2 regions of the Rhizobium sp. KNZ14-9A genome follow, and region 2 is predicted to be linked to the other one. Evidence: riboswitches for the same ligand, from Rfam matches in the RefSeq annotation. Region 2 holds a riboswitch; the other holds the start of a gene.
What was found. A riboswitch is a leader RNA that binds a small molecule or an ion and turns the genes downstream of it on or off. The one in region 2 is predicted to bind S-adenosylmethionine.

Region 1 (14,835 bases), 700 kb from region 2:
GTCAGCAGATACAGAAGCCAGAAGATCGATGCCGGCATGGCGACCGAACGCTTCTGGAACGCTGATGCGCTCCGGCCCGGCGAAGGGATCGCACTCAGTGCCGCGATAGGTAAGCGTTGCGGTCTTCACCGTTTCGGCAGCGAGCGCCAGCATGCGCACGCAATCCATCATCAGGCTCTCATAGCTCTCGCCCGCCCGATACCATTCGAGCATTGTGAACTCAGGATGATGCAGCGGCCCGCGCTCGCGGTTGCGATAGACATGCGCAAAGCAGGCGATGCGTTCTTCACCGGCGGCCAAAAGCTTCTTGCAGGCAAATTCCGGCGACGTGTGCAGGTAGAAGGGCGCAGCCTGTCCGTCCGTCGTCAGCGCTTGCGTCGCAAAGGCATGCAGATGCGCCTCGTTGCCCGGAGACACCTGCAGCGTCGCAGTATCGACCTCGATGAAATCCTCACGGGCGAAATAACCTCGCAGCGCTGACTGGATCGCGTTACGCCCGATAAGGAACGGGCGGCGATCGGCATGCACTGATGGTGTCCACCAGGGAGACGCTGTGGCGCTCGTGAGGTTCATTCAACGCTTTCCTTGCCGGATTCGGCCGGGATGGGGTGGCTATTTACACGATTTTAGGTTAGTGCCGCCCCGAAGAAAAAACATTTTGCGTCTTCAGGGCCATTCTGACTGTCCTCTACGACGCCGAAAGCCGACTTACAAGGAAGTCTTATGGTCAAGGTCATCGCCTCTTCGGTCCGCAAGGGCAACGTTCTCGATGTCGACGGCAAGCTCTACGTCGTTCTCACGGCTCAGAATTTCCACCCGGGCAAGGGCACGCCGGTTACCCAGGTCGACATGCGCCGCATCGTTGACGGCGTGAAGGTTTCCGAGCGTTGGCGCACCACCGAGCAGGTCGAGCGCGCCTTCGTCGAAGATGTGAACTTCCAGTACCTTTATGAAGACGGCGAAGGCTTCCACTTCATGAACCCGGCCACCTATGATCAGGTCGTCGTCGACGTTGACACCATGGGCGACCAGAAGGCCTTCCTCCAGGAAGGCATGACCTGCATCCTGTCGATCCACGAAGGTATTCCGCTGGCGCTCGAACTTCCGCGCCACGTCACCCTCGAGATCGTTGAGACCGAACCGGTCGTGAAGGGCCAGACGGCATCCTCCTCGTACAAGCCGGCGATCCTGTCGAATGGCATCCGCACTTTGGTTCCGCCGCATATCGATGCCGGCACCCGCGTCGTCATTGCAACGGAAGACAATTCCTACGTCGAGCGCGCCAAGAACTGATTGCATCAGTTTCCAGACATTCGGACGGCCTGAAGCAACCGCTTCGGGCCGTTTTCATTTGATCGGAAATACTCATTCGCTTCCGGCAGCGCCAATAGACAACGACCGGCAAAAACGCCGGCCTCCTGCTCAGAGATGCGGGTTACGCGGCCGGTATTTCTTCACCAGCTTCTGATTGATTTCTGCAGCACCCGGCATGTTGGCGCTGAGGTAAACAGGCGCATCGCCCGATTTCGAAAGCTCGGAGGCGACATCCGCAAAGATGGCATTGATGACGGTGACGCCCACAGCCGTCGAGACCGGCCCGACCCGAAGGCCCGTGCCATCGAGATCAAGAACGGCGTCACCCGGCGGCAGCCCGTTATCCAGCACCACGTCGGCCACATCGGCAAGCCGCCGGCGCCCATTGGCGATCGCCGTCGAATAGGCGATCGAGGTGATGGCGATCACCTTGGCGCCGATCTCGCGCGCGTAGTCGGCCGCCTCGATCGGCGCGGCATTCACGCCTGAATTGGAGGCGATGATGATCACATCACCCGGCTGCATGCCGTAACGCTCCAGCATTGGCCGCACCAGCCCTTGGGTGCGCTCATAGACCGAGCTGATGACCGCACCCTCATGCAGCATGGCCGAGCCGACGAGAACGGGCACGGTAAAGGCAAGTCCGCCGGCACGGTAATGCACCTCTTCCGCCAGCATATGCGAATGGCCGGTTCCGAAGACATAGACACGCTTGTCGCCACGGGCAGCCTCAAGGATCGCAGCGGCGGCCTGCGCCATTGGTTCGGCCAGTGCCCGCTTCAACTCTTCCAGCCGGCCGATCAGATTGGAGAAATACGCGTCCGTGATGTCACTCATCCGCCGCTCTCCTTCAAGCCGCTTCGCCGTTTAGCCAGGTCGCCGTCACTTCGATTGCATCGGTGAAATGCACGAGATCGGCGCGCGCGCCTGGCGAAAGGTGGCCGCGATCGGCAAGCCGAAGGAAACGCGCCGGATAGAGCGTCGCCATCCTGAGTGCCTCGGCAAGCGTCAGTTCCAGATAGGTGACGCCGTAGCGGATCGTTGAAGCCATGTCGACATCCGAACCCGCTAGCGTGCCGTCCGAAAGGACCAGTTTCGAACAGAAGCCGCCCCTTTCGCGCCGCACGGTGCGGCCGTTCAGCGTGAACGTATCCATCTGCGAGCCGACCAGCGACATGGCGTCGGTCACAAAGAAAAGCTTGCCCTCGCCGCGCTTGGCACGCAGCGCCGTGCGCAGCGCCTTCGGATCAACGTGGTGGCCATCGGCGATGATGCCGCACCAGACGGCCGGATGGTCGATCGCGGCACCCACGAGCCCCGGCGCGCGGTGCGCCAGCTGGCTCATGGCGTTAAAGAGATGCGTCACACCGCGAGCCCCGGCATCGAAGCGGGCCTCCGCCGCCTCACTGGTGCTGTCGGAATGACCGATACTGACGATGACACCCGATTCGCTCAGTTCACGCACCTGCGAAACTGTCACCTGCTCCGCCGCCATGGTGACGAGCAGCGTGCCGATCGCCTCGCGCGCGGCGATAAAGCCCTTGACGTCCTTGTCCTCGACCGGACGCATCAGCTCGGCGAGATGCGCACCCTTGCGCGCCGGCGCCAGATGCGGACCTTCCAGATGCAGGCCGGCAACACCACGGTTGGTCTTCACCGCGACTTTCGCCGCCTCGATCGCGGCAGCCGTCGCTTCGGCCGTATCGGTGATCAGCGTCGGCAGCAGCGCCGTCGTTCCATACGGCCGATGCCCATCGGCGATCATGTACATCGAACCCGGCGACGGCTCGTCGTTCAGCATGCGGCCGCCACCGCCATTGACCTGCGCATCGATGAAGCCGGCAGACAGCACGCCTCCATCAAGTGTCACGACCTCGCCCTTGGGCAGATCATTCAGGCCGACGATCGCCTCGACGCGTCCGTCCTTGACGATCAGCGCCCGTTCGTCATGGAAACGTTCGCCATCGAAGATACGCGCGCCGGTGAAGATCTTGCGGGTCATCAGACGGTCTCCGTCACCTTGAGAAGGTTGGCCGGCTTGTCCGGATCAAAGCCCTTCCGGCGGGTGACGGACTCGATCAGGCGATAGTAGACGAGTAGCGAAACCAGGGGATCGACGAGACCGTTGCCGGTCGTCGGAACCTGCAGATTGACGCCGGCGAGCGGCTTCGTCGAAAAGGGCACGGTGGTAGCGCCAAGCTTCTGCAGACGCTCCAGCGCCTTTACATTGTTGTCGTAGGCGGCATCTTCAGGCACGAAACCGATGATCGGGAAGCCAGGTTGTACGAGGCGCATCGGGCCGTGCATCAGTTCCGCAAGAGAGAAGGCCTCAGCGTGAAGACCAGCTGTCTCCTTGGCCTTCAGGGCCGCCTCGAGAGCGATGGCGAAAGCCGTGCCGCGGCCGCCGGTATAAAGTGAGGCGGCATTGAACAGCACATCCTCGGCTGCCTTGGTTTCGATGCCGGACGTCGCGGAAAGAGCGGCCGGAAGCTTCTCGAGCGCCGCCTGCAGATCGGCCTTGCCGCTGATCGCAGCCGTCACGCCAGCGAGGGCGGCAACAGATGCGATGAAGGATTTGGTCGCCGCAACACTCTTTTCAGCACCGGCATTGAGGCCAAGAACGAGATCGGCCTGCTTGGCGAGCGGGCTGTCAGTGACGTTGACGACGGCAATCGTCGTCGCCCCGCCCTTCTTGGCCGCTTCCTGCAGCGCCACGATGTCAGGGCTCGCGCCAGACTGTGAAACGGTGAAATGGATGCCGCCCTTCAGATGCAGGGAGGCACCATAAACTGAAGCAATAGACGGCCCGATCGAGGCGACCGGCACGCCACAGGTAATCTCGAACAGATATTTGAAGAAGGTCGCCGCATGGTCGGAGGAGCCGCGCGCCGCTGTCGTGACGACGCTCGGACGGGCGGACGAGAACAGCCGGGCGATTTCTGCGAAGACCGGCTTTTCCTTATCGAGCAGGGTAGCGACCACTTCGGGCGACTGGCCCGCCTCCTGCAGCATCAACGACTGGTTCTCACTCATAGGTCATCTCCAATTCTCAGTTCGGCGACGAAATCATAGGCGTCGCCACGATAATGCGAGCGGGTGTATTCAACGACGCGCTGGTCTTCCAGGCGTGAAACGCGTTCGATCAGAAGCGCCGGCGCACCGGCCTTGACATCGAGGATAGCCGCCGATGAAGGATCAAGCGTGACGGCGGTCAGCCGCTGCATGGCGCGTACCGGCTTGTGGCCGCTCTGGGCGAGCGCATCATAGAGCGAGCCTTCTCCGCCGGCATCCTCGCCGAGAAACTTGACCGGCACGACCGCGCGTTCGATGGCGAGAGGCAGCCCGTCAGCCAGACGAAGGCGGTCGAGCCGCAGCACGGGCTCATCGACACCGAGGCCGAGCAGGAAGGATTCTTCGGGAGACGGATTGTTGATGGTACGCGACAGGATCTTCGCCGCCGGCGAGCGCCCGCGCGAGCGCATGTCCGCCGAGAAGGAGGAAAGCCGCCAGAGCGACTGCTCCATGCGCTCCACCTTACTGGAAACGAAGGTGCCGCTGCCGTGGCGAGATTCCAGCGCACCCGATGTCATAAGATCGCGATAGGCTGTCCGAACCGTCACGCGGCCAAGCTTCAGGGCTTCCGCCAGATCGCGTTCGCCGGGCAGCGCTGTTCCGGGCTTCAGCAGGCCTTCCTGGATGAGGCCCGTGAGCGCCTGCGCCAGCCGCTTGTAAAGCGGCCCCGTTGCCGCCTCATCGCGCAGCCCACGGCCATTCAGTTCCGCTATCAGACTGGTTCTATCCATGGACGCATAATAGAACCTATTTAGAACCAATCGGCAAGGCGGATTCGCTTCATCAAAAAGAAAAACCCTCGCGGGACACCGCGAGGGTTTTCATTGATCCTGACGGATGGTTGATCTCAGTTCTTCGTGAAGATGTAATCCGTTTCCTGCCGCAGCACCTCCCCTGGACGCAGAACCGCGTTCGGAAAGCCTGCATGATTGATGGCGTCGGGCCAGATCTGCGTTTCCAGGCAGAAGCCTGCGAATGGCGCATACTTGCGGCCACCGAGACCCGGCACCGGCACGCCGAGCTTGAAGCCGGCATAGAACTGTACGCCAGGCTCGGTCGTGCGCACTTCCAGAGAGACGCCGGAATGAAGGCTGCGGGCAAGTACGACGGAGCGCTTGGCCGTGCGCTCGCTCGAGAAGCAGAAATTATGGTCGTAGAGCGCCTGCTCTTGGTCGACGAAACGCTTCATCGGCGCCATCGCGCGGAAATCGAACGCGGTGCCTTCGACAGAGCGGATCTCGCCGGTCGGTATCTGCTTCTCATTGGTCGGCAGATAGTGGTCGGCAGCGATCATGATGTCATGCGCCAGCGCATCCTCCCGGCCATCGAGATTGAAATAGGAGTGCTGGCAGACATTGGCGATCGTCGGTTGATCCGTCGTCGTCTCGTAGTTGACGGAAAGCTCGCCATTGCCATGTACGCGATAGGTCGCCTGGATCGTGCAGTTGCCGGGATAACCGGCGCGGCCATCGGGATCGACGATCTTCAGCACGACACGGTCGGTCTCGTGCTCGACGATCGTCCAAACGAGCGTACCGATATTGTTGCTGCCGCCGTGAAGATGAGTGACACCCTTCTCGTTCAGTTCGAGCTGGTAGTCCTTGCCGTCGAGCGTGAACTTGCCGTCGCCGACGCGGTTGGCACAGCGTCCCGGTGTCGCGCCGAAGAAAGGCGAATGCGCGAGGTAGCTGCCTAAATCCTCGAAGCCGAGCACCAGCGGGGCATTATGGCCCTCGAGGCTGATATCCTGGATTACTGCGCCCCAGCTCAATACCTTGACCGTCAGTCCGCCGCCGCGGATGACGACGCGATGGACGGTCTCCCCGTCCTTCGTCTGTCCGAAAACTTCCCGTTCCAACTTGTCCGTCATGATCGACGCTTACTCCATCCCTAGAATTCAGGAACCGGAACCTGCCCCCATTCGCCGCAAACCGCAACCGGGCAGGGCCGGAAAACAAAATGCCGTCGCAGAAATGCGACGGCATCATTTCTAAACCGGACCGGTGACGCTCAGATGTCCGAGCCGATCTCTTCGATATCGTAGGGCGTCGTCTGGTAGATCTCATTGATCCAGTTGCCGAAAAGCAGATGCGCATGGCTGCGCCAGCGGTTCTGCGGCGCGAGCGCCGGATCGTTATGCGGGAAGTAGTTGTGCGGCATCTTGATCGGTACGCCAGCATTCACGTCGCGGAAATATTCGTCCGAAAGAGACGTGGAATCATATTCGACGTGATTGAAGATATAAAGCCGCCGACCCTTCGGCTCGTGGACGAGACACACGCCCATCTCGCTCGATTCCATCAGGATCTCGAGGCCGTCGACCTTCTCGATGTCGGCCCGGCGCACCTCGGTCCAGCGCGACACCGGAACCTCGAAATTATCAGAGAAACCGTTGAGATAAACGGAAGAGGGCTTGAGATTACGGTGGCGGTAAACGCCGAAGGCCTTTTCCTTCAGTTCATATTTCGGCACACCGTGGAAATGATAAATCCCCGCCATCGCACCCCAGCAGACATTCATGGTCGAATGGACGTTTGTCTGCGTCCAGTCGAAAATCTGCTGCATTTCCTTCCAATAGGTAACGTCCTCGTAAGGCAGCGTCTCGATCGGCGCGCCCGTGATGATGAAGCCGTCAAATTTACGGTGCTTCACTTCCTCCCAGGTCTGGTAGAAGGCGAGCAGATGTTCTTCAGAAGTGTTCTTGGCCTTGTGGTTGCCGACACGGATCAGCGAGAGTTCTACCTGCAGCGGCGAAGCGCCCACCAGGCGCGCCATCTGCACCTCGGTCTTGATCTTGTTCGGCATGAGGTTGAGCAGCCCGATGTGCAAGGGGCGGATATCCTGGCGGATCGCCACCGTTTCGGTCATCACCCGCACGCCCTCGTTCACGAGGGTTTCGAATGCGGGCAGCGTATCGGGGATCTTGATGGGCATTGCGGTCAACTCGATCAAAATAAAAAACCGGCGGCGAAAGAATCGCTACCGGTCCGCACGCGGCCCTTTAGCGATTTATTTAACGTGGCTGCAAGCCGGCCGGCCAAATCACCACGAGGCATCCTAATTAGCGCCAGTCGCGCTGCGAATCAACTGTCAATAGAGACAGCTGCACAAGCCATCACGCTTTCTTTATGGGTGGTGGAATCTGTTGATGGACCAGTAACGCCCCCATGTTATTAATGGTGTGATGGGCGATTTTGGAAAAAATAATGAAAAATGACGTCAAAGGGGGGAAGGGCATCCAGAGTCAGGACCGGGTGGGGTATGATCTCAGCCTGACATATCGGCTTGGAGTGATGTTCTCCGCATTCTGGAATTCGCAGGTTCGCGGCAAGGTCGTGGGACTTGCGATCCTGCTTGTCGTCATCATCCTGATGACCGCCTATGGACAGGTGATCCTCAACGAATGGAACGCCCCTTTCTACGATTCCCTCGAGCGTCGTGATCTCGGCGAGTTCTTCCGCCAACTCGAAGTCTTCGCGATGATCGCCGGTGCGCTGTTGCTGCTCAACGTGCTGCAGGCATGGCTGAACCAGATGACCGCCCTCTACATGCGCGAAGGCCTCTCACGCGATCTCGTCGATCAGTGGCTGGAGCGCAAGCGCGCCCTCAAGCTCTCCACCATCGGCATCCTCGGCGTTAACCCGGACCAGCGCCTTCACGAAGATTCCCGCAATCTTGCCGAAAGCACCACCAACCTCGCTCTCGGCCTCCTGCAATCGACCATTCTGCTCGTCAGTTTCATCGGCGTCTTGTGGGAACTTTCGAGCGGCTTCATCTTCCATATCAGCGGCCACAGCTTCACCATCCCCGGCTATATGGTCTGGGCGGCGATCTTCTACGCCGCATCGGCCTCACTATTGAGCCAGGTCGTTGGCCGCAAGCTCGTCAAGCTCAATGCCGACCGATTCTCGAAGGAAGCCGAACTGCGCTTTGCGCTGATGCATGCCAACGAGAACATGCCGGCGATAACAGTGGCGCGTGGCGAAGAGAACGAGCGCAAACGCATCAACGGCGATATCAGCAACGTCCTTACCGTCATCAAGCGGCTCGCCATGGCCAATACCAACCTGACCTGGGTCTCGGCGGGTTATGGCTGGCTGGTTATCGTTATCCCGATTATTGTTGCAGCCCCCGCCTATTTCTCCGGCGGCCTCACATTCGGCCAGCTGATGATGTCGGTTGGCGCCTTCAACCAGGTCAATACGGCACTGCGCTGGTATGTTGCCAACTTCGGCCCGATTGCCGAATGGCGCGCCACGCTGATGCGCGTCACCGATTTCCGCCAGGCGCTTCAGGAGATGGATGATGGCTTCGATTTGAAGGACGCAATCGTCTACGAGGAAACCGCGCCCGACAGGCTGACGCTGAAGGATATCGTCATCGTTGCCAAGCTTGGCGAGGATATCGACGATTGCGGCGGCTTCCAGATGCGCGAAACGGATGTGACGATCAGGGCCGGCGAAAAGGTCATGATCAACGGCGATCACAGCGTGAACCGCCGCCTGCTCTTCCAGGCCATGGCCGGCCTCTGGCCCTGCGGCAAAGGCACAATAGGCCTGCCGCCGATTGACGACATCCTGTTCATCCCCCAGGTTGCCTATGTGCCGGGTGGAACGCTGCGCGAGGCGATCGCATTCCCCCAAAAACCCGAAGCCTATGACACCGCGGCCATCGAAGCCGCGCTTGAGGCTGCCGGCTTGCATTCGCTGGTCGCCCGCCTCGATAGCCGCGCGCGCTGGGACAAGCTTCTCGATGCCGATGAACAGAAGGCAATCGGCTTTGCCCGCCTGCTCCTCGTCAAGCCGCGCTGGGCCGTCTTCGACGAAGTGCTCGAAGGCATGGAGCCGGAATGGCAGCGCACTATGACGAAGCTGCTTACCACGATGCCGGACACCGGCATGATCTATATCGGCCGCTCGGAGACCTATCTGGAAGCGCTGCATCCGCGCATACTGCATCTGCTGGCGCTGCCTTCGAAATCCGATGAAGAACCGGTAGCATCCGTCGCAGGATCAAGCGCCGCGGCAGCTCCTGCCCCGGCGCTCTGATCAATTCCAGTAGAAGAAATACACAGCGGTTTGGCTGAAATTGCTCCAGGAGAGCTTACATCGGCGGCATCACGCCGTTGATGCCGACGGCGACCTGAGCGGCCGAGATACTGCCGTCGGCTGCCCTTTCCGCCATGACGATAACGCCGGCGCCCGGCTTCAGATCATCTTTCGTTGCCGGCGCAAAGGTAACGATCGGCGTGCCCTCGGCAATCGAGATGGTCTTTTCCTTGCCCTGATAGGTGAGCGTGATCGTGTGGCCGTCGACAGACTTTACCGCATTGCTGACGGTCGCATTGGTCATCGAGCTATTCGGCTGCACGTCCCACGGACGGCTGCCTTCGCCGGTGCCCTTCATCGCGGCCGGGAAGATCAGCACCTCGATCGCGCCATCGGGACCTGTGCCCTTCGGCAAGGAGGCGACACCAACGAAATCGCCGACCTTGATATCATCGACAGAAGCATTCCTGATACCCGCAACCTTCCAGCCGGACTTGAGCGCCACCGTCGCATCGCTGCCCTCCCGGGTCTTGACGGTTAGCGTGTCGCCGTTGAGACTCTCGATCGTGCCACGAACGCGCACGCGCTGGTTTTCCTGAGCAATCGCCGCCTGCGAAAGGCTAAGCACGACGAAGCCGCTGGCGGCAAGCGCCGTCAATATTCTGGTATAGGATTTGCAAGACATGTAACTCTTCCTTGTCGCCATTGATCGGCACGATCCCCAGCTGAGCGGCACTCTATGCCGCATGACGCGGCGCGGGCGAATCAAGGAAAAGTGAGGAAAGCGGACCCCGACAATCCGGTTCCAGACGCCGGAGTCCGCGAAAGACCTTTGAAAAGACCGGCTCAACCGGCAGCAGACATGTCCATGTACATGATTTCCCAGACATGGCCGTCGAGGTCCTGGAAGCTGCATCCATACATCGGCCCCATATCGAGGATCGGCTTCCAGGGCTTGCCGCCCACTGCCAGCGCCTTCTTGAGGTAATCATCCACCTCGTCGCGGCTACCGGCCGAAAGGCAGGTCAACACTTCCTTGCCCTTCGTCGTATCGGCGATATCGCCCTCGATGAACTGCTGGAAATGACCGTGGGTCAGCAGCATCACATAGATGTTTTCCTCGACAATCATGCAGGCAGCATCGTCGGTGGTAAAATTCGGATTGTAGGAAAAGCCGAGCGCCGAGAAGAATTCCTTCGACTTGACGAGGTCCTTGACCGGCAGGTTCACGAAAATCATGCGCATGAAAAAATCTCCCTAATGACGTGGCGGCACCGTGCCGTTGATCACGTTCGGCCCAAGGACGGAGAAAAACCACCCGATCCGACATTTCAGGAAATTTTTATCGGATCAGCCTTCCAGCTCCTCGCGCAGCATTTCGAGTTCCAGCCATTCCTCTTCCATCTTGGTCAGGCTTTCGCGCAGCTTCTCCATCTCGGATGCCAGCCGGTTGAAGGTTGCCGGGTCCTTGGTGAAGAGGTTCGGATCGGCCATCTTCTCCTCACGCTTACCGATCTCCGCCTCTGCCTTGGCCATTTCTTTCGGCAGGTTTTCGAGTGCGAATTTCTGCTTGTAGGAGAGCTTGACCTTCGAGGCAGAAGGTGCGGCAGCCGTCTCCTGCGCCTTAGGCTTTTCCGCCGCCTTCTCGGCCCTGCGGCGCTCCTCGGCTGCACCCTTGCGCTGCGCCAGCATGTCGGAATAGCCGCCGGCATATTCGATCCAGCGCCCGTCCGGCGCTTCCGGATTGGCCGGCGCAATCGTCGAGGTCACCGTCCGGTCGAGGAAGTCGCGATCGTGGCTGACGAGGATGACGGTGCCGGCAAAACCCGTGACGATCTCCTGCAAGAGGTCAAGCGTCTCGATGTCGAGATCGTTGGTCGGCTCGTCGAGGATGAGCAGGTTCGTCGGCCGCGACAGGATGCGCGCCAGCATCAGCCGGGCGCGTTCGCCGCCGGAGAGGTTCTTGATCGGCGTGCGCGCCTGCTCCGGCTGGAACAGGAATTCCTTCATATAGCCGGTCACATGCCGCTGCTCGCCATTGACCAGCAGGTTCTCGCCACGCCCATCCGTCAGGTAGTTGGCAAGCGTATCGTCGAGGTTCAGATCCTCACGCTTCTGGTCGAGGGTCGCGATATCAAGATTGGTGCCGAGCTTCACCGTACCGCTGTCGGGCGCAAGCTGGCCGGTCAGCATCTTCAAAAGCGTCGTCTTGCCGGCGCCGTTCGGGCCGACGAGACCGATGCAATCGCCACGATGCACGCGGATCGAGAACGGCGCGACGATCGGCCGGTCGTCATAGCTCTTGGTGATCTTGTCGGCCTCGATCACCAGCTTGCCGGATTCCTGCGCATCGGAAGCGCTTGCCTGTACCGTTCCCTGCGGCCCTTTGTGGCCACGATACTGCGAACGCATCGTCTGCAGCTCGCCAAGCCGGCGCATGTTGCGCTTGCGTCGTGCCGTCACGCCATAGCGCAGCCAGTGTTCTTCCCGCTCGATCGCCTTGCCGAGCTTGTGCTGCTCCAGCTCCTCTGCCTCCAGCACCTGGTCCCGCCACGCCTCGAAAAACGCAAAGCCCTTGTCGAGCCGGCGAGACGTGCCGCGGTCGAGCCAGACGGTGGCCGTCGAGACCTTTTCGAGGAAGCGGCGGTCGTGCGAGATCAGCACCAGCGCACTGCGCGTCTTCTGCAATTCGCCTTCCAGCCACTCGATGGTCGGCAGGTCGAGATGGTTGGTTGGCTCGTCAAGCAGCAGGATGTCGGGCTCCGGCGCCAGTACGCGCGCAAGTGCTGCGCGGCGCGCCTCGCCGCCAGAAAGGTTCTTGGGATTTTCCTCGCCGGTCAGCCCCAGATGCGAGAGCAGGTAGCTGACGCGATAGGGATCGTCGCCCGGCCCGAGACCGGCTTCGGCATAGGCCTGCACAGTCTGGAAGTCGGCAAAATCCGGCGCCTGCTCCAGATAGCGCACCGTGGACGCTGGATGGCGGAAGACCTCACCCGACTGCGCGTCGACGAGGCCGGCGGCGATCTTCAGAAGCGTCGATTTGCCTGAGCCGTTGCGGCCCACGAGACAGATCTTGTCGCCGGACTCCACCTGCAGGGTAGCCCCCGCCAGAAGCGGTGCACCGCCGAAGCTCAGGAAGATATCGTCGAGTTTCAGAATGGGAGGCGCCAAGTATCAGACTCCGGAAAGATCATAGGGCCGCGCGAGCACGATGGCCCTGCCGCTGGCAAGCGTGAAGCGCACGGGCCCCTCCGCCACATTGGAAATGGTGCGCGACGAGCCGAAGGGCAAATGGAAGTCGGCGAGCGGATAGCGGGCATTTTCGATGAACAGGCCACGCAGCTCGCTGAAACCTGGCACGGAAAACAGGCTGCCCGGCGGAAGATCGATCTTCAGCGAGCCGGGAAGCAAAGGCACGGCCTCCTCACTGCCCGAGGTCAGCAGCATGTCGAAGCCTTCTTCCGCCAGCTCCACGGCGTAGAGAAGATGCTGCAAGGCGTGGTCGGACCGTTCACCGCCCAGCGCACCCGCAAGGATCAGGCGTTTGGCACCACGCTCGATCGCCTCGGTAACGGCAATTTCACCATCCGTCGCAGCCTTTGCGGCTGGATAGGGCTGGCGCGGTACGTCAGGAAAAGCGCGGTCGAGATCGGGCGGTGTCGAATCGAAATCGCCAACCCACAGTTCCGGCACCACGCCCAGCGCCGCCGCATGCCGCATGCCGCCATCGGCCGCGATGAACCGGCTTTCCCGCACGGCGTCGCGCAGACGATCCGTCAGGCTGAGTGCCCCGCCGAGCAGGATGGTGAAGGTGGATTGGCTCATGGGCATTGCCCATAGCGCAAACGGGGGGAAGGGGAAGAGGCGCCGGATATCCGGTGCCTTTCCCTCAAAGCAATTCCCGCAAAAGCATGCAGCGGTTTTGCGACCGGAATTGCTTCAATCAAATGCTCTAGAAGCGATAGGTGACACCAGCGCCGATCAGCCAGGGATCCAGTTTCGCCTTGCCACTGACATCGGCACCGCCGACGGTCGCATCGAAATCCGGACGCAGGAAGATCTTCTTCACATCCAGGTTCGCACCCCAATGCTCATCGAACATGTAGTCGAAACCGGCCTGCAGCGCGACGCCGAACGTGTTCTTCACATCGAGGCTGTCGGCGCTCTTGCCGGACTGGTTGTAGAAGACAGTGTAGTTCACACCGGCACCGAGATAGGGCTGGAAGGCACCGAAATCGGTGAAATGATATTGCAGCGTCAGCGTCGGCGGCAGCAGCCACGTCTTGCCGATTTCCCCGAGGCCGGCAACCGAGCCTTCGCCATGCACATTGGCATAGGTCGTGCCGAGAACGAGCTCGGCGGAAATATTGTCGGTGAAGAAATAGGAGATATCCACTTCCGGAATCACCGTGTCCGAATAGGACAGATCGGATCCGGGAATCCCATCGACTGAGCCGTTGTCGCGCGTGATCACGCCAAGCGCACGAAGACGTACCTGCCATGGGCTTTGCGTCGCCATTGGCGAGCCCGCCGAAGGCGCCAGATCGGCCGAAAGCGCCGCATGCCCGAAGGATGCGAAAACGATAGCGGTAAAAATACCCCTCAGCCGAAGCGGATGATGTTTCATGTGAATCTCTCCTGATGACGTCGAACGAGGAGAGACTTAGGCTTGCCTTGGATGGGTCGGCTTGAGCGAGATCAAACGTCGGACTATTTTCTTAGCCCGGCGTATCCTTGTCGCGCGAAAGGAAGATCGCCTCGTAGCCGCCGATGAATTTCTCGAACAGCAGCGAGAAAGTGTCGATCTCCTCCTGTGGCCAGTCCCGCACAACCTCGGAAACGAAGGCGAGCTTCTGGGCCCGGATTTCCGCCAGCAGATCCTTCCCGAGCGGAGTCATGACGACGACGATACGTCGCGCATCCGCCTGCGAAGCCTCACGGCGCAGGACGTTGCGGCCCACCATATCGGACACGACGCGGCTTGCCCTCGACGGGTCGATGCGTAGCATCTCGGCAATGGCGCCGACCGTCACCTCGCCATTTTCCTGTGCGCGGCGCACGGCATCGAGTACGTCGAGATGAGACAGTTCCAGATCCGGTGCCACGCTCTGGATCGCCAGGCGGCCGATCAGCCGGCGGCCCGTCATCATTCGCATGCGCGTCATGGTGCGGCCGATGCGCGGCACACTGTCCAAAGGATCATCAAGCTCTGTCGTTCTTGTCTTGGTCAAGGTCTCGTTCATGACGGAATCATAACAGACCGGAGCTCAAAATAAAATATGCCAATGTCAATAATGTGCCCTTGACAAATATATGACATTAGCACATAATATATCCATATAACGAGAATGGCCCATCCCATGGATATGCAACTTGCCCCCGCACCGCTCGTAACGGATCC
Region 2 (14,835 bases):
GCGGCGGCTCCATCCGGAAACACAGCAGAGGCCTCTTCCGAAAATGCGCCAGCGGATGCAATGGCGCAAAGCGCTCCTGCGCCGACAGAGACGCCATCAACTGCGCCTGCTGGAAAGGACAGCGTGGAACTGCTGCGGCCGACGGTGGAGAGCGCCGGCATCCTCTCCTTCGGCAAACGCAGGCTGCAGATTGCCAATGTCATCGAGACGCCCGCCGACAAGAGCTGCGGCTCGGATGGCAAACAGTGGCCATGCGGCATGATGGCGAAGACGGCGCTGCGGCTTTACCTGCGCAACCGCACGATCGATTGCGACCTGCCTTCCGATGCGTGGGAGGACATGGCGAGTGCGGCCTGCCGGCTGGGGCAGCAGGATATCGGCACATGGCTGGTTGAAAACGGCTGGGTGGAGGCGCAGCCGGGTTCACGGCTTGCCGCTGCCGGCGAAAAAGCAAAACAGGCAAAGCAAGGCATTCACGGCGAGGATCCGCGCCGCAGGCCGGCGGCTACACCCCGGCCCGAAACGGCCGCTCCCTTGTAATAAAGACCGCCAATTCCTAATCTCCGCTCATCGAAGAGGGAATCAGACATGAACAAGCCGCTTTCCGCCCATGACGCGCTGATCTATGTGATGGTGATGGCATCCGCCGTCGACAGCACCATGAATGACCGGGAAATGGAGAGGATCGGTCAGCTCATCGGCTTCCTGCCGGTTTTCCGCGATTTCGACGACGACAATCTGATTTCCATCGCCCGCGACTGCGCCTCGCTGCTGGCAGGCCCCGAAGGGCTTGACGTCGTGCTGGAGACCGTTCGCGATACGCTGCCTGCCCGTCTCTATGACACGGCCTACGCCTTGGCGGTCGAAGTCGCCTCGGCCGACCTTTCCGTCAAGGCCGAAGAACTGCGGCTGCTCAGCCTGCTGCGCGACCGCCTCGGCCTCGACAAGCTGACCTGCGCCGCCATCGAACGCAGCGCGATCGCCCGCTTCCGCAAGGGGTAAACCTTTCTGCTTTTTTTACGCAATTCCGCACGCAAAACCGCTGCACACGTTTGCTGGAATTGCTCTAGTACAGCCCGTAAGGGAAATAACGCAGATAGATTTCCTGCAGGCGGCCATTGCGCGAGAGCGTTGCCAGCGCATGGTCGATCGCCGCCATCAGCACGCTGTCGTTCTGGCGCAGCATGATCGTCATTCCCTCGCCCAGGAAATGCTCGGACATATAGGGACCGTCGAACAGGGCGCAGCATTTGCCCGAAGCTGACGAAGCGACCCAGAAGGAAAGCTGCAGCGCATCGGCAAAGGCAGCATCGATCTTGCGTTCCTTCAAGGCCGTCAGCAGCGCTTCCTTATTGTCGAAGGGCTGAGCTTTGATGGCGGGGAAGAAGGCAGCAAGCATCGCCTCATGCACGGTACCCTTGACGACGCCGACGGAATGGCCGGCGAGGCCGGTAGCCGTCGTTCCGGCCACGGAGGCGCCCACGTTGCGGACGAAGCGGGCCGGCAGCATCAGATAAGGGCGGGAGAAGAGGAACTCGCGGCGCAGCTCGGGCGTGACGGCAAGGCCGGCAATGACGGCGTCGCCCTGTAGGCCGGCGAGCGCTTTCTGCAGGTCGGCAAAGGGCAGCGCCTGGATCTGGCACTTGTCGGCGATCTCCAGCTCGGTGCAGATCTCGCGGGCGAGATCGACGTTGAAGCCGGAGAGCTTGCCGTTCTGGTCGGTGAAATTGAAGGGCGGGAAGTCCACCGAGGTCAGGAAACGCAGGCGCACGAGCGAGGAGAGATCGGGCTTCGCCAGGCGCTCGCGAGAATCGAAAAGCAGCGGCACGGACAGGCCCGACTGCTGCGCAAAAGCGGAAAAAGCCGAAAGCAGTACAACCGAAAATAGGCAAAGGACGAAAATCCCTCTGAGAGCCAGAAACGCCGGTCTAAATTGCACCATGATAACCTGCCTCGGGAATAAGAGCGGCGCTTGGCCACAGGCCGAGATGTAACAGAATCACGCCCATCGGGGAATATAGCCTGGCGGGCGGCAGACGGCGATCGGACAGAATTGCGATACGTGCAGGCCTTCAAAGCAAGGCTTCGGAAGACACGGCTCTGCGCCAGCCACACAAGAAATTCCGCATAAATTGCATTTTTTGAACACCCAAGCGCAAATGACAACCATGCCCTCAAAATTTACGGGCAATCCTGCGAGCCCGTTAGCGCGGAATTAAGCAATATCCGATCTTATTTGTTACCGACGACACCGACCTCACCGGCCGACCGCATGATGCGCATGTCGAACCTCTCAAGGTATCTCCCACACCGCAATACCGAAGAATTGTTCTGCAACAAATGATTTCAAAAGCACCGGGTTCGCAACACACCCGGTCAATCGGGTGACATTTCCATGCTGAAACATCTGAAAATCCGCACAAAAGTCATATCGGTCGTGGCGCTCCTGGGGCTGATCACCATGGCCGGATTGGTCTATGTCATGTCCGAGTTCCGCCAAGCGGACGCGACTTACAGCGCCTTCATCGATCATGAGGCGCTGGCTTCCATGCAGAGTGCGCGCGCCAGCGCATCGGTCGTCGCCTCGGTGCTGCAGGTGAGCCTGCTTGCCGAGATGAAGCCCGATACGCCGGCATTCCAAACGGCGCTCGCTACACCGAGCAAGCTGCCGCAGGCACGCGACCGCATGAAGCAGGCGCTGGCGCTTGTGCCCAGCCGAAAGGCGGCGATCGATGAAATCCAGGCCAGCATCGATGAAATCGAAACGCTGGCGAACAAGATCATCGAGCAGAGCAAGGCCAAAGACAGCGCCGGCGCCCTGGCGAATGTCGCCCTGATCAATGCCAAGCTCAACGCGCTGACGCCGAAGATGATCGCCAACAACGATGCGATGATGGCGATGCTCAACGACGGCGGCGACGCTCTTTCGGCTGCCGTCCATGGGCGGATCGTCTTCTGTTTCATTTTGATCGGCATCGCGGTTCTCGCCGCCGTCGGCATCAGCGTGGCCGTGGCGCAGATCGGCATCGCCGGCCCCATGATGCAGCTGCGCCTGCGCATGACGCGGCTTGCCGAAGGCGATACCGCAAGCGAGATCAGCGGTCTCGACCGCGGCGACGAGGTCGGCCAGATGGCAAAGGCCGTCTCGATCTTCCGCGACAACGCGATCGAGCGTGCCCAGATCGAGGCGCGCGCCGAAGCCGACCGCAGCCTCAGCGACAACGAGCGCCGTGAACGCGAAACGCAGAAGGCCGCGGAGGCCGCCGATCTCGAGCGTGCGGTCAATGCTCTCGGAGACGGCCTGCGCCGGCTCTCGGCGGGCGACCTCCTCTCACATATCGAAACGCCTTTCGTCGCTCATCTCGACGCGCTGCGCCAGGACTTCAACAATTCGGTCGAGAAGCTCAACGAAACCCTGCACGCAGTCGGCTCCAACGCCCGTGCCATCAGTGCCGGCGCCAACGAGATCCGGTCTTCTGCCGACGAGCTTTCGAAGCGTACCGAACAGCAGGCCGCTTCCGTCGAAGAAACGGCAGCAGCCCTCGAAGAGATCACCATAACGGTGAAGGACGCGGCAAAGCGTGCCGAAGAGGCAAGCCAGCTCGTCGCCCGCACCCGCCTTGGCGCCGAGAAATCCGGCGACGTCGTCCGCAAGGCGGTTGCTGCCATGCATCAGATCGAGCAGTCCTCCGTCGAGATCGGTAATATCATCGGCGTCATCGACGATATCGCCTTCCAGACGAACTTGCTGGCGCTGAACGCCGGTGTCGAAGCAGCGCGTGCCGGTGAAGCCGGCAAGGGTTTTGCGGTCGTCGCACAGGAAGTGCGTGAACTCGCCCAGCGCTCTGCAAACGCTGCCAAGGAAATCAAGGCGCTGATCACCACGTCAGGCACACATGTGCAGACCGGCGTCTCGCTGGTCGGCGAAACGGGCAAGGCGCTCGATGCGATCGTCTACGAGGTGCAGGAAATCAACCAGCACGTCCATGCGATCGCTGAAGCTGCCCGCGAGCAGTCGACCGGCCTGCAGGAGATCAATACAGCCGTCAATACCATGGATCAGGGCACGCAGCAGAATGCCGCCATGGTCGAGGAATCCACCGCGGCAAGCCATAGCCTTGCCACGGAAGCGACGGCGCTCAACAACCTGCTTGGCCAGTTCCGCCTGACAGGCACCGGCGGCTTCGTTGCAAGCGCACCAATCTCGACGGCACCGGCCGCGCCGCGTGCTGCCGCCCGGCCGGCTGCCAGAGCCCCGGTCCGCGTTGCCGAAAGCACCGCACGCCCGAAGGCTTCGCCGGCCCGCGCCCTCGGCCAGAAGCTCGCCAGCGCTTTCGGTGCGAACAGCGCAGCCCCCGCTAGCAGCCAGGAAGCCGATTGGACGGAATTCTGAGCAAAAGACATGATTGAATGAGGATGGGCGGCTTCGGCCGCCCATTTTCGTTTCAGGTCCTTCAGGCTGGTGGACGCCAGCCGACTTCGACAAGAAGATTGCCGGGCGCGGTGCAGTAGAAGAGCCAGCTGCCGCGAATGGCGGTCGGTGGTGCTGAGACAGCGGCATCATCTGTCACCAGACGGCCATGAAGCCGATCGACATCCAATCTTTCGGTGAGGATGAAGCCGATATGATAGGTCTGCCGCTGCAGCTCCACCTGATCGGCACCGCCGAATTTCGGCAGCGGGCGGCTCAAGACGATCTCCGTTCCCTGGTCGTCATGAAGGATCGCCCGGCCGATCCGTTCGTTCATCTCCCGCAATTCCAGACTGAAATAACGCAGGAAGAAATCCGCCGTAGCGGCAATATCGGGCACGTAGAAATCAAGATGGTTCAAACGCATGAATGTCTCCTTTGAGAATAAAATCCCGGAGGAGTGCGTCTTTTAACGCTCCGCATGCCGCCGGGACCCCGCATTCGCATGCGGGCCACGTCGCGGGTTCTCGTGTGAAACACGGAGCAGAGCTTCCGATGATGGAAGGGACCGGGCTTACCTCATCCGATCCTGCCTTTTTCGACATTGCCGCTCTAGCAGATCGCACCGAGAGCGGCAATATGGTCGGTCGAGCGGTTTCAGAGGAGCGAAGTCAGACCGATGGCGACCTTTACCAAAGCTCTTCTCGAAGGATTGAAGACACGCGTACCGTTTGTATCGTGAGCTTTCCGGGATTTGCGGTACAATAGCACCGTGCTGCGGAATGAAAGGCTTCCAATATGAAACTGATCGCACTTGGCCTCATCGGCGCGCTGGCGCTCGCTGGCTGCACGACTGTCGAATATACCGGTCCCGGCATCGAGCCCATTCCCGGCAGCATCACCTATAACGGCCAGCCGCGCACGAAACTCACCAAATCACCTATTGGCTCGACCTTCCCGCACAATTTCATCGACCAGTACGGCAGGCAGGTCGAAGAGACCTATATCATCCGCCCGGATCGCACGCTGGCGATCGCTCACCGCCAGTACCGGCCGATCAACATTTTCGGAAGAGATTGAGAGGAATAGCTGGAGCGGGTGAAGGGAATCGAACCCTCGTATTCAGCTTGGGAAGCTGCTGCTCTACCATTGAGCTACACCCGCCTGATGGCTTGAGACTTCCAACAGATAGCCGCCGCTGTCAAGTGACGGCGCCATCGGGCATCAAATCCGAAAATGCTTAGACAGTTTGAGGCCCTGGGCCTGATAGTTGGAGCCGAGGCCTGAACCGTAGAGGCTCGACGGCTGTTCCTGCATGTGCTCGTAGATCAGGCGGCCGACGATCTGGCCGTCTTCCAAGATGAAGGGCACTTCGTGGCTGCGCACTTCCAGTACCGCACGGCTGCCGCGCCCGCCGGCCGGCGCATGGCCGAAGCCTGGATCGAAGAAGCCGGCATAGTGGACGCGGAACTCACCGACGAGCGGATCGAAGGGGGTCATTTCCGCCGCATAATGCGGGGGAACGTGCACGGCCTCACGCGAGACGAGGATGTAGAACTCATCCGGATCGAGGATCAACTCGGTGCGGCCGCGGCTGTAGAGTGGTTCCCAGAAATCGTAGATATCGTGCTGGGCCTTCTTGTCGACGTCGACGACGGCCGTGTGGTGTTTGCCGCGATAGCCGATCAAGCCTTCCTCGTCGCCCGTCAGATCGATCGACAGCGCAATGCCGCCGCCGGATACGTTCGGCTGCTTGGCAGCGACGAGCGTTTCCGTTGCGTGCAACTTCAAAAGCTCCGGCTCGCCCAGAACCGAATGGCCGACGCGGAAGCGGATCTGTGACAGGCGCGAGCCGCGGCGCACGACGATGGGGAAGGTGCGCGGGCTGATTTCGAGATAGAGCGGGCCGGAATAGCCTGATGGGATCTTGTCGAATTCCTGCGCGTAATCGGTGATGACGCGCGTGAAGATATCGAGGCGGCCGGTCGAGCTCTTCGGATTGGCCGAGGCCGACATGTCGGCCGGCAGATCGAGGCGCTCCATGAGCGGCACGATGTAGACGCAGCCCGTCTCCAGCACCGCGCCTTCGCTGAGGTCTATGACATGCAGGCTCAGTCGGTCGAGCTTGTCTGAGACGAGATGGGACGGGCCGGGCATGAAGCTGGCGCGCACCCGAAAAGCCTTGGCGCCCAGCCGCAGATCCAAGCTGGCGGGCTGGATCTGGTCGCGGTCCAGCTCGCGCTCGCTTTGAAGACGCCCCGTCTCAAACAGCGCTGCAATTGCGCGGTCGGCCAAAATTCCAGTTTCGCGAGCCATCATGCTCCATCCATAATTTGCAGCCGACAAAACCAAAGTCGGGGAATTGACGCAAGCTTAGAACGGCAGTATTGCAAATTTATCCCGTGGTGATTTGGCCGGTCGGCTTGCAGCCACGTTAAATAAGTGGCTAAAAAGACCGGGTTGAAAACCGGTCTGCATTTGCGGCCGGTTTTTTTGTTGTTTGAAAGTGGTGATGGCATGAGCAAGACCTGGCGCCCGGCAACCCAACTCGTCCACGGCGGAACGCTCCGCTCGCAATATGGCGAGACATCCGAGGCAATCTATCTCACGCAGGGTTTCGTCTACGATACGTCGGAAGCGGCGGAAGCGCGCTTCAAGGGCGAGACCGAAGGTTTCATCTATGCGCGCTACGGCAGCCCCACCAATGACATGTTCGAAAAGCGCATGTGCATGCTGGAAGGCGCCGAAGACGCCCGCGCCACCGCTTCCGGCATGGCTGCAGTCACCGCCGCCATTCTCTGCCAGCTGAAGGCCGGCGATCATATCGTTGCCGCCCGTGCCCTCTTCGGCTCCTGCCGCTGGGTCGTCGAGACGCTGGCGCCGAAATACGGCATCGACTGCACGCTGATCGACGGTCGCGACCTCGGAAACTGGGAAAAGGCTGTTACCCCGAAGACCAAGGTGTTCTTCCTGGAAAGCCCGACCAACCCGACGCTGGAAGTGATCGACATCGCCGGTGTCGCCAAGCTCGCCAACCAGATCGGCGCGAAGGTCGTCGTCGACAACGTCTTTGCGACGCCGCTCTTCCAGAAGCCGCTGGAACTCGGCGCCCATATCGTCGTCTATTCCGCGACCAAGCATATCGACGGCCAGGGCCGCTGCCTCGGTGGCGTCGTTCTCTCCGACAAGGAATGGATCGACGAGAACCTGCACGACTACTTCCGCCATACCGGTCCGGCCATGTCGCCCTTCAACGCTTGGACGCTCCTGAAGGGCATCGAGACGCTGCCGCTGCGCGTCAAGCAGCAGACGCAGAATGCAACGAAGATCGCGGATTTCCTGGCCGATCAGGGCAAGGTCGCCAAGGTCATCTATCCCGGCCGCAAAGACCATCCGCAGGCCGATATCATCGCCAAACAGATGTCCGGTGGGTCGACGCTCGTCTGCTTCGAGCTCAAAGGTGGCAAGGAAGCTGCCTTCGCGCTGCAGAACGCGCTTGAGATCGTCAAGATTTCCAACAATCTCGGCGACTCAAAGAGCCTGATCACGCATCCGGCCACGACCACGCACAAGAACCTGACGGACGAAGCTCGCGCCGAACTCGGCATCTCGCCTGGTACTGTGCGCCTGTCGGCCGGCATCGAGGATACGGACGATCTGATAGAAGATTTCGCCCGCGCTCTGGCGAAGGTTTCGGCCTGACCATCAAGGCACGGCCGTCGGCAGACGCTGCGGCCGTCGCATTTGCCTTGAAATTAACACTGAGAGTTAGGCTTAATGAACGAAAGGCGGTCCAACCGGGGGTGGTGAGGCCGCGATCACTGTACCGTTTCTTGACGGCAGAGGCCTCTTATAAGATACGGGTAACATATCCTGACTAAGGTGTAAGGCATGTATCGCGCCCTCACACGAGATATCGAAGTCGTTGTCGAGCCGTTTTATCTGGAGGAGCAATCCGATCCGGATGACGATCGCTATGTCTGGGGTTACCGTGTGGTCATCAGCAACAATTCCGGCATCGCCGTACGTCTCGTCAACCGCTACTGGAACATTACCGACCAGAACGGGCAGATCGACGAGGTCAGCGGCCCCGGCGTCGTCGGCGAGCAGCCGCGGCTGCAGCCAGGTGACACCTATGAATATTCGTCGGGCTGCCCGCTGGATACGCCGTCCGGCCTGATGTTCGGCCACTACCAGATGGAGACGGACGAAGGCGAGACGTTCGATGTCGACATACCCGCCTTCTCTTTGGATTCACCCGGCCTGCTCAGGGTATTGAACTAGAGCCTGCCCCATTCTCCGCGCACTCACTCCGCCGCCGCAACTTCCTGCACCGGGAAGCGGTAGGTCGTGGAGCAGAATTCGCAGGTGACCGAGATCTCGCCATTTTCCTGGCTCGCCTCGATTTCCTCGGCGCTGAAGCCCTTCAGCACGCCGCCGATCTTTTCCCGTGAACAGCTGCAACGATCGAAGACGGCGCGCGGATCGTAGACGCGCACGCCGCGTTCGTGAAAGAGGCGAAAGAGCAGGCGTTCGGTGCCAACGAGCGGATCGGTCAGTTCATCGGCATCCACGGTTTCAACGAGCGAACGGGCTTCCGTCCAGGCATCATCCTCAACATGGGCGCGCGCAGCCGTGTCGCCATCACCGCCATGAAGATCGGGCCGGCGCATACGCTCCGGCGCTTCCGGCAGGAATTGGGCGACGAGGCCCCCTGCCCGCCAGCGGTGACGCGGCTTACCGTTCTCGTCGCGGTCGAAGAGCTCGGCTGCGGCAAGGCGCACGCGCGTCGGGATCTGCTCCGACTGGCGGAAATAGACACCTGCAATGTCTTCCAGCGAGGTACCGTCAAGTGCCACGATACCCTGATAGGGCTGGCTGAACTTGCCCTGATCAATGGTGAAGGCGAGAACGCCCTTGCCGAGAAGCTGTTCCGGCTCCGTTTCGCCAGCCGCGATCGCCTTATCGAGCAAGGCCTGGTCGAAGCGAGCGTAGGCCCGGACATTTTCCGGCGTGGAGAAATCGGCAACCAAGAGATCGACGGGACCGTCGCTCTTGGTCTGGACAGTGAATTTGCCCTCGAACTTCAGCGAGGTGCCGAGCAGCACCGTGAGCACCACCACCTCCGCCAGAAGGCGGGCGACGGGCGTGGGATAATGGTGGCGTTCGAGGATTGAATCCAGCATTGGGCCGAGCTGGACAGCGCGACCGCGCACATCCAGCCCTTCCACCTGGAAGGGGACGACATGATCATCGCCGGCGAAATCGAACTCGCCGAGGGCGGCGGCAGCTTCTGCCATGGCTTTCACTCCTGTTTTGTCAGAGCAGCCGGCCAGCGCACCGGCTGCTTGCGCAGCCGCGAGTTTGGAACTCGCGACATCCGATTATGGTTCAGATCGCGCCCAGGCACCAAGCAAGAATCGACTTCTGCGCATGAAGACGGTTTTCCGCTTCATCGAAGACCACGGATTGCGGGCCATCGATCACTTCGTCCGTCACCTCCTCACCGCGGTGAGCGGGGAGGCAGTGCATGAACAATGCGTCTTTGCCGGCCTGCGCCATCAAATGCGCATTGACCTGATAAGGCTGGAAGACATTGTGACCGCGAGCCCGATGTTCCTGATTCATGGAGACCCAGGTATCGGTCACCACGCAATCGACGCCGGCGACCGCACGGTCAGCATCATGGTAAAGCATGATTTCGGCGCCCTCATTGCGGGCCCAGTTCAGATAGTGATCCTTCGGCTCGGAACCAAGGGGTACTGCCATGTTCATGCGGTAGCCGAAACGGGCAGCCCCCTCCACCAGGGAATGCAGCACGTTGTTGCCGTCACCCGTCCAGGCGATCGTCTTGCCCTTGATTGGGCCGCGATGCTCTTCAAAGGTCATGATATCGGCCATGATTTGGCAGGGATGGGTATCATCCGTCAGCGCGTTGATGACCGGCACGGTCGCATGCTCAGCGAGCTCCAGCATACGGTTGTGGTCGGTCGTGCGGATCATGATCGCGTCGACATAGCGCGACAGAACCTTGGCGGTGTCGCCGATCGTTTCGGCGCGGCCGAGCTGCATTTCAGTGCCCGATAAGAACAAGGTCTCGCCGCCGAGCTGGCGCATGCCGACATCGAAGGAGACGCGGGTTCGCGTGGACGGCTTCTCGAAGATCATGGCGAGCATCTTGCCGGCGAGCGGCTTGTCGGCCGTGCCGGCCTTGAAAGCCTGCTTTCGCAGCTTGGCATCGTCCATGATGGTTCTGAGGTCGGATCCGGTGACGGCGGAAAGATCGAGGAAGTGTTTGGGGGAAGCCATTGTTCGTTACCTGCTACGCCCGCCGGCGGGCGGGGCATTGTCCTATCAAGCGGTCTTCTTGACCTTGGCGGCACGGATGTTTTCGGCAGCGCGTTCGAGACGGGAAAGACCCTCGCGCGCCTCCTCGGCGGTTACGACCAGCGGCGGCAGCAGGCGGATGACATTATCGCCTGCCGGGATCGCCAGAAGATGGGCTGCGCGGATTTCCTTCAGCAGCTCTGCCGAGGGAATGGCAGCCTTGACGCCGAGCAACAGCCCTTCGCCCCTGATATCTTCGATCACGTCGGGATAGCGATCCTTGAGCGATGCAAGGCCCTGGCGGAAGACGAGAGTGACATCACGCACATGCTGCAGGAAGCCCTCGGCCAGGATGACATCGAGCACCGCGTTACCGACAGCCATGGCCAGCGGGTTGCCGCCATAGGTGGAACCATGCGTGCCCGCCTTCATGCCGGAAGCGGCCTCTTCCGTCGCAAGGCAGGCGCCGAGCGGAAAACCGCCGCCGATGCCCTTGGCAACCGCCATGATGTCGGGCGTTATACCCGACCATTCATGAGCGAAGAGCTTGCCGGTACGGCCCACGCCGGTCTGCACCTCGTCGAGGATCAGCAGCAGGCCATGCTCATCGCACAGCTGGCGGAGCGCTTTCATGAATTCGGACGTTGCCGGGCGGACACCGCCCTCGCCCTGCACCGGCTCGATGAGGATGCCGGCGGTCTTGTCGGTAATAGCGGCACGGACAGCCTCGACATCGCCAAAGGGCACCTGATCGAAACCAGGGGTCTTCGGGCCGAAACCTTCGAGATATTTCTCCTGGCCGCCGGCGGCGATGGTCGCCAGCGTACGGCCGTGGAAGGCGCCATCGAAGGTGATGATGTGGAAGCGCTCCGGATGCCCCTTGGAGAACTGATAGCGGCGCGCAGTCTTGATGGCGCACTCGAGAGCCTCGGCGCCTGAATTGGTGAAGAACACCTTGTCGGCGAAAGTGGCATCCGTCAGACGCTTGGCAAGCTTCTCCTGCCCCGGCACTTCATAAATATTGGAGAGATGCCAGACCTTGTCGGCCTGATCCTTGAGAGCGGCCACAACGTGCGGATTGCCATGCCCCACGGAGGTAACGGCAACGCCCGCTCCGAAATCCAGATATCGCTCGCCCGTTTCGGTGATCAGCCACACGCCTTCGCCTCGCTCGAACCGCAGCGGGGCACGAGAATAGGTATCATAAAGCGGCGAGGCTTCAGCCATGGCGCAATCTCCTGGTCAGGCTCTAAGGCAACGGACTCCGGCTAAGAAAACCAGGCCCGAAAAATCAAAAATGCCGCCTTGCGGCGGCAGGGAGCACTATTTACTTTTCGCACTGCAATGTCAACAAAACTGAAGATTTAGCACATGCGTCAAGCCTCAAATCAGACTTGCAGGTCTATCAACAGCTAATGTTGCAGAAATGACTCTCCGGGGAAGCAAGTTGGGGAAAACCCTGAATTCGGATTCATCGGATTCACGCGAACTCTTGTCACAGAGTCAGGCTCACACTAGGTTAAAGTTCAATTACTAGACTGCATGCGGCGGAACTAGTCACCAAAATTGATCAGGCGTTTCTTGCTTCGGAGACTTCCGAGGCAACGGTGAGGGATTCTGCCATCACCAACGCGAAAGGTGGAGACAGGGCAATGAACTGGACAGACGAGCGTGTCGAGAAGCTCAAGAAGCTTTGGTCAGAGGGGCTGAGCGCCAGCCAGATCGCTGCGCAGCTTGGCGGAGTGAGTAGAAACGCTGTTATCGGCAAGGTTCACCGGCTCAGTCTTCCCGGCCGCGCCAAGGCCGGCGGCACGGCAACCGCTGCGCGCGCAACGAAGCGCAATACGTCGGCTCCACGCGCCCCGAACTATGCGTCTCGCATCACCACCCGCACCGTTACCCGCCAGCAGGGCGCAACGATGCTGAAGGAAGAGATCGAGATCGAAACGGTCGAGGAAATGGAATACGTGCCGGCCAAGAATGTGGTCGTGCCGATTTCACGCCGCCTTGGCCTGACGGAACTGACGGAGCGCACCTGCAAGTGGCCGGTCGGCGATCCGCTGAAGGACGACTTCTACTTCTGCGGCTGCGACTCCCCGGATTCCTCACCCTATTGCAACTATCACCAGCGCCTCGCCTACCAGCCGGTCAGCGAACGCCGCAAGGCTGTCCGGGTCGCCTGACCGCGCCTTCTCAACAGATGCAGCATCCGCCGCCCCTCTTCGCTGACGCGCAGAGGGGCGTATTTTTTAGTCGGCACAGGAGGGCTGGAAAACCGCTCCTGACCACGACTATCTGCCGGAGGCCGATCTCCGCCGGTCGTTCACCATGCCTGACAATGCGAAGTTATGTGGCCAACGCCACCAATGCGTTTCAGCCCTAAACTGGCATAGAATGGTGGTCCTGGCGCTGTAACGCGATTTTCTGATACAGATGCCGTATTCCCGTGGAGTAGCATAGCGCAAACAGTCACTCAGGGGTGCCAATGGAGATCGATCCAAAGCGGATGACAATGGGGTTCGTCGGGACGGGCACGATTACCGAGGCCGTCGTCACCGGATTGGGCAAGACAGCGTTTCGCGACACACCGGTAGTGCTGTCACCGCGCAACGCAAGCGTCGCCGCCCGCCTTGCGGCGGCAAACCGGAATGTGTCGATCGCTTTGGGGAACCAGGATGTTCTCGACCGATCCGATCTCGTATTTGTGGCCGTGAGGCCGCAAATTGCCGAGGAGGTCATCCGCTCGCTCCGATTTCGGCCGGGCCACCATGTCATCAGCTTCGTCGCGGCCACGCCAATGGATCAACTGCTGGCGTGGATCGATCAGCCAGTTCGCCTGAGCCTGGCAATTCCACTTCCGTACATCGCAGATCTTCAGGGCGCGACTGCGATCTACCCGCCCGACGAGGTTTCCCACGCCCTCTTTTCGGCGCTCGGAACGGCGATCCAGGTTGAAAACAGACCTGAGTTCGAACTTCTCGCGGTGGCGAGCTGCCTGATGGCCACCTATTTCGGCATCCTGGACGAGACGTCGACCTGGCTGCAGAGCCAAGGGCTTTCGAGAACGGCTGGCGACGCCTACCTCCGTCAATTGTTTTCCGGCCTCGCCCATGCTGCCCGTTCGAAACCTGTCGCGAGTTTTGATGAACTCATCGGCGAGCATTCGACCAAGGGCGGATTGAATGAACAGGTGCTCGAAGACTTTCGCGATTTCGGTGGCACTGCGGCTCTGCAAAAGGCTCTTGATCGAGTTCTCGCACGCATTCGTCTGTAGAAAGCAGGTTCTCTCGAGGTCCGCTTTCGGCGCCTGGTGTCGGCTTTCATAAGAAGCTAGGGGTGTCAGATAGACAAGCGGGCCGCCCGGCGAAACCGAGCGACCCGTTCGTGACCTCCGATCACTCGGATCAGGCTTCCATGGAATATCCCGCGCCGCGGACGGTGCGGATGACATCCTGCATGTTGGAGAAGTTCAGCGCCTTGCGCAGGCGGCCGACATGGACGTCGACGGTACGTTCGTCCACGTAGATATCGTGGCCCCAGACGCCATCCAGAAGCTGCGAGCGGGAGAAGACCCTGCCCGGCGACGACATCAGGAATTCGAGCAAGCGGAATTCGGTCGGGCCGAGGCGGACTTCGCGGCTCTTGCGATGAACGCGATGGGTTTCGCGATCGAGCTCGATATCACCACACTTCAGAACGGTGGAGAGAACCTCCGGACGGGCGCGACGCAGCATCGCCTTGACGCGAGCAACAAGTTCCGGCGTGGAGAAGGGCTTGACGACATAGTCGTCCGCGCCGGTCGAGAGACCGCGAACGCGTTCGCTCTCTTCGCCGCGTGCCGTCAGCATGATGATCGGCAGACGCTCGGTCTCCGGCCGCATGCGCAGCCGGCGGCAGAGCTCGATGCCGGAAACGCCCGGCAGCATCCAGTCAAGGATGAGCAGGTCCGGCGTGCGCTCCTGAAGCCGGATTTCGGCCTCGTCGCCACGGAGGATCGTATCCACCTCGAAACCTTCAGCCTCGAGGTTGTAGCGGAGAAGCACGCTCAGCGCCTCTTCATCTTCAACAACTGCAACTCTTGGGATCATGCGTGTCAG

Region 1: linked by a shared signal. The riboswitch ahead of metA (homoserine O-acetyltransferase MetA) and the one ahead of ACR9ZQ_RS23225 (O-succinylhomoserine sulfhydrylase) in region 2 are both predicted to bind S-adenosylmethionine.

The regions. Positions count from the first base shown of each region.
Region 1 is NZ_JBPGXB010000002.1:4,003,426-4,018,260, reverse strand. Features, by position in the region: gene epmA (EF-P lysine aminoacylase EpmA) at 1-573, opposite strand, end outside; gene efp (elongation factor P) at 724-1,293, shown strand; gene ACR9ZQ_RS26670 (SIS domain-containing protein) at 1,423-2,151, opposite strand; gene nagA (N-acetylglucosamine-6-phosphate deacetylase) at 2,165-3,316, opposite strand; gene ACR9ZQ_RS26660 (SIS domain-containing protein) at 3,316-4,347, opposite strand; gene ACR9ZQ_RS26655 (GntR family transcriptional regulator) at 4,344-5,117, opposite strand; gene ACR9ZQ_RS26650 (aldose epimerase family protein) at 5,234-6,256, opposite strand; gene metA (homoserine O-acetyltransferase MetA) at 6,397-7,320, opposite strand; SAM riboswitch at 7,368-7,445, opposite strand; gene ACR9ZQ_RS26640 (ABC transporter ATP-binding protein/permease) at 7,593-9,434, shown strand; gene ACR9ZQ_RS26635 (hypothetical protein) at 9,490-10,119, opposite strand; gene ACR9ZQ_RS26630 (VOC family protein) at 10,281-10,679, opposite strand; gene ACR9ZQ_RS26625 (ABC-F family ATP-binding cassette domain-containing protein) at 10,785-12,605, opposite strand; gene ACR9ZQ_RS26620 (thiamine diphosphokinase) at 12,609-13,265, opposite strand; gene ACR9ZQ_RS26615 (OmpW/AlkL family protein) at 13,387-14,061, opposite strand; gene ACR9ZQ_RS26610 (MarR family winged helix-turn-helix transcriptional regulator) at 14,153-14,677, opposite strand; gene ACR9ZQ_RS26605 (MDR family MFS transporter) at 14,795-14,835, shown strand, end outside.
Region 2 is NZ_JBPGXB010000002.1:3,303,832-3,318,666, forward strand. Features, by position in the region: gene ACR9ZQ_RS23185 (thermonuclease family protein) at 1-540, shown strand, start outside; gene ACR9ZQ_RS23190 (tellurite resistance TerB family protein) at 589-1,002, shown strand; gene ACR9ZQ_RS23195 (transporter substrate-binding domain-containing protein) at 1,067-1,942, opposite strand; gene ACR9ZQ_RS23200 (methyl-accepting chemotaxis protein) at 2,396-4,393, shown strand; gene ACR9ZQ_RS23205 (VOC family protein) at 4,455-4,838, opposite strand; gene ACR9ZQ_RS23210 (hypothetical protein) at 5,210-5,491, shown strand; tRNA gene ACR9ZQ_RS23215 (tRNA-Gly) at 5,502-5,575, opposite strand; gene ACR9ZQ_RS23220 (2'-deoxycytidine 5'-triphosphate deaminase) at 5,636-6,730, opposite strand; SAM riboswitch at 6,804-6,882, shown strand; gene ACR9ZQ_RS23225 (O-succinylhomoserine sulfhydrylase) at 6,929-8,113, shown strand; gene apaG (Co2+/Mg2+ efflux protein ApaG) at 8,303-8,695, shown strand; gene ACR9ZQ_RS23235 (Hsp33 family molecular chaperone) at 8,719-9,711, opposite strand; gene argF (ornithine carbamoyltransferase) at 9,803-10,720, opposite strand; gene ACR9ZQ_RS23245 (acetylornithine transaminase) at 10,766-11,965, opposite strand; gene ACR9ZQ_RS23250 (GcrA family cell cycle regulator) at 12,391-12,921, shown strand; gene ACR9ZQ_RS23255 (pyrroline-5-carboxylate reductase) at 13,224-14,012, shown strand; gene phoB (phosphate regulon transcriptional regulator PhoB) at 14,143-14,826, opposite strand.